Regions from separate parts of the Ectopseudomonas oleovorans genome, predicted to be linked through region 1. Evidence: predicted binding sites of a transcription regulator. Region 1 holds the regulator's gene; the other holds the start of a gene.
What was found. The regulator sigma-54, encoded in region 1, starts transcription at its own class of promoters, with help from an activator protein. The targets are predictions, from matches to a motif close to ANTGGCATNNANNTTGCTNT.
Positions count from the first base shown of each region.

Region 2: a site for sigma-54 is predicted at 2,283-2,302, ahead of N5J71_RS03845 (pilin). Genes of this name have one in related genera too.

Region 1 covers NZ_JAOCLK010000004.1:55,531-59,688, forward strand. Annotated here, with positions in the region: gene lptC (LPS export ABC transporter periplasmic protein LptC) at 9-575, shown strand; gene lptA (lipopolysaccharide transport periplasmic protein LptA) at 562-1,101, shown strand; gene lptB (LPS export ABC transporter ATP-binding protein) at 1,101-1,826, shown strand; gene N5J71_RS03425 (RNA polymerase factor sigma-54) at 2,120-3,613, shown strand; gene hpf (ribosome hibernation-promoting factor, HPF/YfiA family) at 3,713-4,021, shown strand; gene ptsN (PTS IIA-like nitrogen regulatory protein PtsN) at 4,034-4,158, shown strand, end outside.
Region 2 covers NZ_JAOCLK010000005.1:19-4,176, reverse strand. Annotated here, with positions in the region: gene N5J71_RS03855 (type II secretion system F family protein) at 1-303, opposite strand, end outside; gene pilB (type IV-A pilus assembly ATPase PilB) at 306-2,009, opposite strand; gene N5J71_RS03845 (pilin) at 2,347-2,886, shown strand; gene tfpZ (TfpX/TfpZ family type IV pilin accessory protein) at 3,050-3,784, shown strand; partial or broken gene N5J71_RS03835 (carboxylating nicotinate-nucleotide diphosphorylase) at 3,953-4,158, opposite strand, start outside.

The sequences.
Region 1 (4,158 bases):
AGAACAGCATGCCGCGTAAAATCCTCAACACTCTGATCTTTGCTCTGATTGCAGTCGTCGTGGCCGCACTCGGCTACTGGAACCTTGCCCCGGACAGCGCACGCCAAGCCCAGCGGGCCAGCGACAACAACGTCGTTGACTTCTATGCAGTGGGCGCGCGCACCGTGCAGTTCCAGGATGACGGCAAACTGCACTACCGCATGACCGCGGACAAGCTCGAGCACATCAAAAGCACCGACATCACCCTGATCGACGCCCCCAAGCTGGAGCTCTATCGCGGCACCGAGCTGCCCTGGGAAGTCACCAGCCAGCGCGCCGAAGTCTCGCCTGGCGGCGTCGAGGTAGAACTGATCGACGACGTGCGCATCGCCCGCACCGACGCCAAGAACCGTCCAACCATCATCACCAGCAGCCGCATGACCGTTATTCCTGACAAGGAATATGCGCAGACCGAGCAAGCCGTTAGAATCGTCGCGGCCAACGGGGTAACCACGGCACAAGGAATGAAAGCGTACTTGAATGACGGCAGGATGCTCCTGCAGTCCAACGTAAGAGGCCAGCATGAGGTTCGTTAATACCCTCCCCCTGATTCTCAGCCTCGGCGCCGCATTGGGAAGCGCGGCTGCCTGGGCACTGCCATCGGATCGTGATCAACCGATTCGCATCCAGGCCGACAGCGCAGAACTGGATGACCGACAAGGTGTAGCCGTCTACCGCGGCGATGTGATCATCACTCAAGGCACCCTGAAGATCACGGGTGACACCGTCACCATCACCCAGACCGCCAGCGGCGATATCGACGTCTTCACCTCGGTGGGCAATCTGGCGTACTACGAGCAGAAGCCAGCCGTGGACAAGGACATCGTCAAGGCCTACGGCAAGACCATCCAGTACTTCGCCAGCAATGAGCGCATCGTACTGATCGACCAGGCCAAGGTGATTCAGGAAGGCAATACCTTCGAAGGCGAGAAGATCGTCTATGACACCCGCCGCCAGATCGTCAACGCCGGCCGCGCAACAGGCGGCAACATCAGCACGCCGCGCCCGCGTATCGACATGGTCATCCAACCGAAGAACAAACCCGCGGATCAGCAGCAGTAATGGCCATTCTCAAAGCCCAACACCTGGCGAAAAGCTACAAGAGCCGCCAGGTCGTGCGTGACGTCAGCCTGAGCATCGAAAGCGGTCAGATCGTTGGCCTGCTCGGCCCCAACGGCGCCGGCAAGACCACCTGCTTCTACATGATCGTCGGCCTGGTACGCGCCGACCAGGGCCGCGTGCTTATCGACGACCTCGACGTCAGTCATCAGCCCATGCACGGTCGCGCGCGCGCCGGCATCGGCTACCTGCCGCAGGAAGCCTCGATCTTCCGCAAGCTGTCGGTGACCGACAACATCATGGCCATCCTCGAAACGCGCAAGGACCTGGACCGCGCCGGGCGCCAGGCGGAACTGGAAAGCCTGCTGCAGGAATTCCATATCCACCATATCGCCGACAGCCTCGGCATGAGCCTGTCCGGCGGTGAGCGACGCCGCGTGGAGATTGCCCGCGCGCTGGCCACCAACCCCAAGTTCATTCTGCTCGACGAACCCTTTGCCGGGGTCGACCCGATCTCCGTCGGCGATATCAAGCAGATCATCCATCACCTCAAGACCAAGGGCATCGGCATCCTGATCACCGATCACAACGTGCGCGAAACCCTGGACATCTGCGAAACCGCCTACATCGTCAACGATGGGCAACTGATCGCCGAAGGTGACGCCGAGACCATCCTCGCCAACCAGACGGTGAAAGAGGTTTACCTGGGCCACGAATTCCGCCTGTAGCAGGCTGCGTGAAAACTACTGCACTCGGTGATGCTGCGTTAAAAACAGGCTCAAAATGCTCATTTACAGTCGTAAACTGCGCTTTCTCGCCTGTTTTTGCGGGGCCGCCATCGGTATTGCCTCACCTTCGCTCGCTACGCTTTCACACAACCTGTAGGTCGCTCACTATTTCGCTACAGAAATATTGCAACCCCTAGGCAAAAACGAGAAATTCAGGCATATAATTTGCTTCCTGGCGGCGCTTCGGCGCCCTGATGTGGAAGGCGTAACTCGCCAGTAAATTAAGGTCTGCAATGAAACCATCGCTAGTCCTCAAGATGGGCCAGCAGCTGACGATGACCCCGCAGCTGCAACAGGCTATCCGCCTCCTCCAATTGTCTACCCTGGACCTGCAACAGGAAATACAGGAGGCACTGGAATCCAATCCCATGCTCGAGCGCCAGGAAGACGGCGACGACTTCGACAACAGCGATCCAATGGCCGATGGCGCCGAAAGCGCCACTCCGAACCCGAACAAGGAGGACAGCTACCAGGAAACCACCCCCACGGTGGACAACCTGGAAGAAGGCGAGTGGGGCGAGCGCATCCCCAACGAGCTGCCGGTCGATACCGCCTGGGAAGACATCTACCAGACCAGCGCCAGCAGCCTGCCCAGCAACGACGATGACGAGTGGGACTTCACCACCCGCACTTCCAGTGGCGAGAGCCTGCACAGCCATCTGCTCTGGCAACTGAATCTGGCCCCCATGTCGGACAAGGACCGCCTGATCGCCGCCACCCTGATCGACTGCATCAATAACGACGGTTACCTCGAGGAAACGCTCGAGGAAGTGACCGAATCCTTCGACCCCGAGCTGGATGTCGAACTGGACGAAGTGGAAGTGGTGCTGCACCGCATCCAGCAGTTCGAACCGGCCGGTATCGGCGCCCGCGACCTGCGCGAGTGTCTGCTGCTGCAACTGCGTCAGTTGCCTGCCAACACCCCCTGGCTGAACGAAACCCAGCGCGTGGTCGGCGACTATCTGGAGCTGCTCGGCAGCCGCGATTACGCCCAGCTGATGCGTCGCACCAAGCTCAAGGAAGACGAACTGCGCCAGGTCATCGACCTGATCCAGCGCCTGAATCCGCGTCCGGGTTCGCAGATCGAGTCCAGCGAACCGGAATACGTCGTGCCCGACGTTATCGTGCGCAAGCATAACGAACGCTGGCTGGTGGAGCTGAACCAGGAAGCCATGCCGCGCCTGAGGGTCAACCCGCAGTATGCCGGCTTCGTCAAACGCGCAGACTCCAGCGCCGATAACACCTTCATGCGCAACCAGTTGCAGGAGGCCCGCTGGTTCATCAAAAGCCTGCAGAGCCGCAACGAAACGCTGATGAAGGTGGCCACACAGATCGTTGAGCACCAGCGTGGCTTCCTCGACTACGGCGACGAGGCGATGAAGCCTCTGGTGCTGCACGACATCGCCGAAGCCGTGGGTATGCACGAGTCGACGATTTCACGCGTTACCACGCAGAAATTCATGCACACCCCGCGTGGCATTTACGAGCTGAAATATTTCTTCTCCAGCCACGTCAGCACCTCCGAAGGCGGCGAATGCTCGTCCACCGCGATCCGCGCGATCATCAAAAAACTGGTTGCAGCAGAAAACGCGAAAAAGCCGTTGAGCGACAGCAAGATCGCTGGTTTACTGGAGGCACAAGGCATCCAAGTCGCCCGTCGGACGGTCGCCAAGTATCGCGAGTCCCTCGGTATAGCGCCCTCCAGTGAGCGCAAGCGACTGATGTAGGCCAGATCGACTGAAGGCACAAGGTCTTCAGGCCAACGTGTTCCGGCGGCGGGTCGAATAGGGCCCGTCTCTTACACAAGGCAACAAGGAGAAAGCGGTATGCAAGTCAACATCAGTGGACATCAGCTGGATGTGACCGACGCCCTGCGTGACTACATCGGCGAGAAACTCGGCCGACTGGAACGCCACTTCGACAAGATCACCAACGTACAGGTGACCATGGAGGTCGAGAAACTCAAGCAGAAGATCGAAGCCACCCTGCATGTCGCCGGCGGCGAAATCGTCGCCAATGCCGAACATCAGGATATGTACGCTGCCATCGACCTGTTGGCCGATAAACTCGACCGTCAACTCATCAAGCACAAGGAAAAGCAGCTCGAGCGTCTGCAAGGCGCCACGGCCCGCTAACATTCCCTATCCATGATCCGACTTGAAAATATCCTGACCCCCGGCCGTTCCCTGGTGAACGTGCCGGGCGGCAGTAAGAAACGCGTGCTCGAACAGATCGCCAATCTGGTTGCGCGCGACCTGCCCGACCTGGATGC
Region 2 (4,158 bases), on a different contig from region 1:
GTTGGGGTTGTCAAAACCTTCAGCAATAATGTCGAAGGACTGCAGCAGTGGTACACCCGCCTTCATCATGGTCGCCATCTGCCGGGTAAACAGGGCGATGTCCATGGGCTTGATCTTTTTGCCGGCCCCGCCAAGCGAGATGCTCGACTTCTTACGTACCTTGGTCGGGTTGATGCCTTGCTTTCTAAGGTGAGCCTTAACCAGGGATGGGTTTTGGCCGCTGATCTCTCCTTTGACGACGGCGCCACTTTTGTTCTTGCCTTCCCAGGTGAATACACTGGTTTTTAGAGCTCTTTCCGCCATGGTTAATCCTTGGTTACGCGGTTGACTTCCTCAAGGCTGGTGACCCCTTGCATGGCCTTGAGCAAAGCGGAGGTGCGCAGGTCATTAAAGCCGTCTTTACGCATCTGCGCGGCAATATCAATGGAGTTGCCTTCCTCCATGATAATCCGCTGCAGGTTGGGCGTGTTTTTAACCACTTCATAAATACCGACACGGCCTTTGTAACCGCCCTTGCAGTTATCGCAACCGACCGGGCCGTAGATTTTGAATGTGCCGATCTTGTCTTCGGGGAAACCTTCGGCCAGCAGCGTCTCGCGCGGTACGTTCACTTCCTTCTTGCAGTTGTTGCACAGCTTGCGCGCCAGACGCTGGGCGATGATCAGGTTGACCGAGGTGGCGATATTGAAGGAAGGCACGCCCATATTGCGCAGGCGGGTCAGGGTTTCCGCGGCGCTGTTGGTGTGCAGGGTGGACATCACCATATGCCCGGTCTGCGCGGCCTTGACGGCAATAGAGGCTGTGTCCAGGTCGCGGATCTCACCGACCATGATGATGTCCGGGTCCTGACGCAGAAAGGCGCGCAGCGCCTGGGTGAAGTCCATGCCCTGCTTGGGGTTGACGTTGACCTGGTTGATACCCTCCAGGTTGATCTCCACCGGGTCTTCGGCGGTGGAAATATTCACATCAGGCGTGTTGAGGATGTTCAGGCCGGTGTAGAGCGACACCGTCTTGCCCGAGCCAGTGGGGCCGGTGACCAGAATCATGCCCTGAGGCTGTTTGAGGGCGCTCATATACAGCTCTTTCTGCTCCTCCTCGTAGCCCAGTGCGTCGATGCCCATCTGCGCGCTTGTGGGGTCGAGAATCCGCATCACGATCTTTTCGCCCCAGAGTGTGGGCAGGGTGTTGACGCGAAAGTCGATGGCCTTGCTCTTGGAGATCTTCATCTTGATCCGGCCATCCTGCGGCTTGCGGCGCTCAGAGATATCTAGCGCGGCCATCACCTTGAGACGGGCGGAAATTCGCGGCGCCAGCTGGATGGGCGGGCGAGCGACCTCATGGAGGATGCCGTCGGTACGAAAGCGTACCCGATAGGCTTTTTCGTAAGGCTCGAAGTGCAGGTCGGAAGAGCCGCCTTTGATGGCATCCAGCAGCATCTTGTTGACGAAGCGCACTACCGGCGCATCGTCAGCGTCGGCGCCACCTTCGCCGACCGACTTCTCATCATCAACCGCCTCGACATCCAGCCCATCCAGATCAACGTCTGCCAGCTCGTCCATGCCGCTATTGGCCGAGTCGAAGAACTTGTCGATGGCATCGCCGAGTTTGTCGTCCTCGACCAAAATTGCTTCTGTGGTCAGGCCGGTGCTGAACTGCACATCGGTGACGGCCTGGTGATTGGTCGGGTCGGAGAGCGCCACGAACAGTTTGTTGCCTCTGCGCCAGAGCGGCAGCACACGATGCTGGCGAACCAGTTTCTCGCTGACCAGATCCCGTGGCTGGCCTTCTTTGTCGATTACATTCAGATCGAAAAAAGCCACGCCGAACTGTTCGGCGGCCAACTCGGCCAGGACTCGGCTTTTCACCAGCTTGTTCTGCACCAGATAGGTCACCAGCGGCAGCTTGTTGCGCTGGGCCTGCAGTTGGGCCTGCTGGGCGGATTTTTCGTCCATCAGTTCGGCCTGTGCCAACTGCCTGGCCAGGCCTGAAAGGGAAATGCTCTCGTTCATCACGCGCTCCACAAACAATACCTGCCTTATAACCTAGTCGCCCGTGGCTGCCAAACGAGGCTAGTTGAGGTGACGAAAATTGGCAGTTAGTGCCGGAGTGAGCTTTTCCGCATGCAAGAATGGATGTTGTTTGAGGTCCCCAATATCTGTCATCCCTCAAACATATCCGTCAAGAGGACCAAGGCCTTGCCGCTCTCGGCTCGGAACGTCGTCCCCGCGTAGGCGGGAACCCAGAAAACCCACAGCACCTGGGCTGGCCGACTTGCTGGTAAGGTTGGCACGCTGCCTGCATTGGTAGGGCCAGGTCACCGACCTATCCATCCCTAGGAGAGAAAACATGAAAGCTCAAATGCAAAAGGGTTTTACCCTGATCGAATTGATGATCGTGGTTGCGATTATTGGTATTCTGGCGGCCGTTGCGCTGCCGGCTTATCAGGACTATACCGTACGCACCCGGATCACCGAAGGATTGAATCTGGCGCAACCTGCAAAATTAGCTATTGCTACAGAAGGTTCTGCTTCAGCCGCTGATCTGGCTCGAGTGGCTACCACTTGGAATGCTCAGGCGAACAACCTTGGCGCGACTTCCAAGTATGTTACTTCTGTGTTGATTACTGGCGCATCTGGTCTGATTACCATTACCTATGATGCGACCGACGTAGGTGTCGCTGCTGCTGCGAATACCTTGACTTTGACTCCTTGGATTCGTGACTCCGCGGCTGGCCAGTCTCTCTCTGCTGCTCAAGCCGCTGGTGTTACCGGTTCTATCGATTGGGGTTGTGCGTCTGCCACGAATGTTACCGCTACAGCGAACGGGATTACTCCTCTTGCCGCAGGTACTTTGCTAGCTAAGTACGCTCCGGCTGAGTGCCGTTAATTGCGGTATCTCAACTAAAGCTAATAGGAATAGATCCCGGTTTATTCCCAGTTAGTTTGATCTAAACAGCGCCCTGCACCTGCGGGGCGTTGTGCTGTTTGGGGTTTAGGGGCTTTCTCCTTTTGACTCCCATCTGTTGCTAAAATCTGTCTGGAAGTTGCCAATGTCCGCCCGTTTCAAGGTCTTTTTTATTCATCTGCTTTGTTCTCTGGCTATCGCGCTAGGCGCCCTGGGTCTGGTATTCGGGCTCTGGTACCCCGCCCCCCTGCACTTGGCGCTGGGTGTGACCTCGATCTTTCTGCTGCTGCTGGCGGTCGATGTGACGCTGGGGCCATTGTTGACCCTTGTGGTCTACAAAACCGGCAAGAAGTCTCTCAAATTCGATCTGACGGTGATCGTGGCGTTGCAACTGGCCGCCTTGGGCTATGGCCTGTGGACGGTCGCGCAAGGCCGGCCGGCCTGGCTGGCCTTCAATGTCGACCGTTTCGATGTGGTACCGGTGGTGGATATCGACACGCGCCGGCTGGCTGAAGCGCTACCCCAGTATCAAGCGCCTGCGTGGACGGGGCCACGCTGGGTAGCGGCCGTTCGGCCGGTCGATGGCGAACGGCGCAATGAAATCCTATTCGAGGTAGTCCTGGGGGGGAGCGATATTGCCCAGCGTCCCGAGCTCTATCGCCCCCTGGCAGACTTGGCCGGACAGATGAAAAGCAGGGCCCAAAATCTGGATCAGCTTGTTGCGTTCAATGAGGGCGATACTGTGGCGGCTGTTCTTGCGGCATGGCCGCAGGCAACGGGCTGGCTACCCTTGATGGCGCGGGTGCAGCCCATGGTAGTGCTATTGGCGGATGACAACACGATGGTGCTCGCTATTGTGCCGCTTCGGCCGTGGCTATAACGGAAGCCAGAAACAAACTTTGGTTTACGACTTTTTCGGCCAGGGGAAACCAGAGGAACCTAAAGACAGGCCACGATTTCTTCGATCCTTGGGCGCGTAGTCTGCCCCCGGTTCCCGTCGGCAGATAGGAAAAACATAAGTCTGGGGGCAGCTTTACAGTGGCGGCTTTTACAGTACCAACCGCATCGACAAATCCACTGCCTTCACATCCTTGGTCAGCGTCCCCAGTGAGATGTAATCCACGCCCGTTTCGGCAAATGCGCGCAAGGTGCTGTCGTTGATGCCGCCCGAGGCTTCGAGCTTGGCGCGGCCGGCGGTGAGTCTTACGGCTTCGCGCATGTCTTGTAGTGACAACTCGGTAAGACGGATCAATT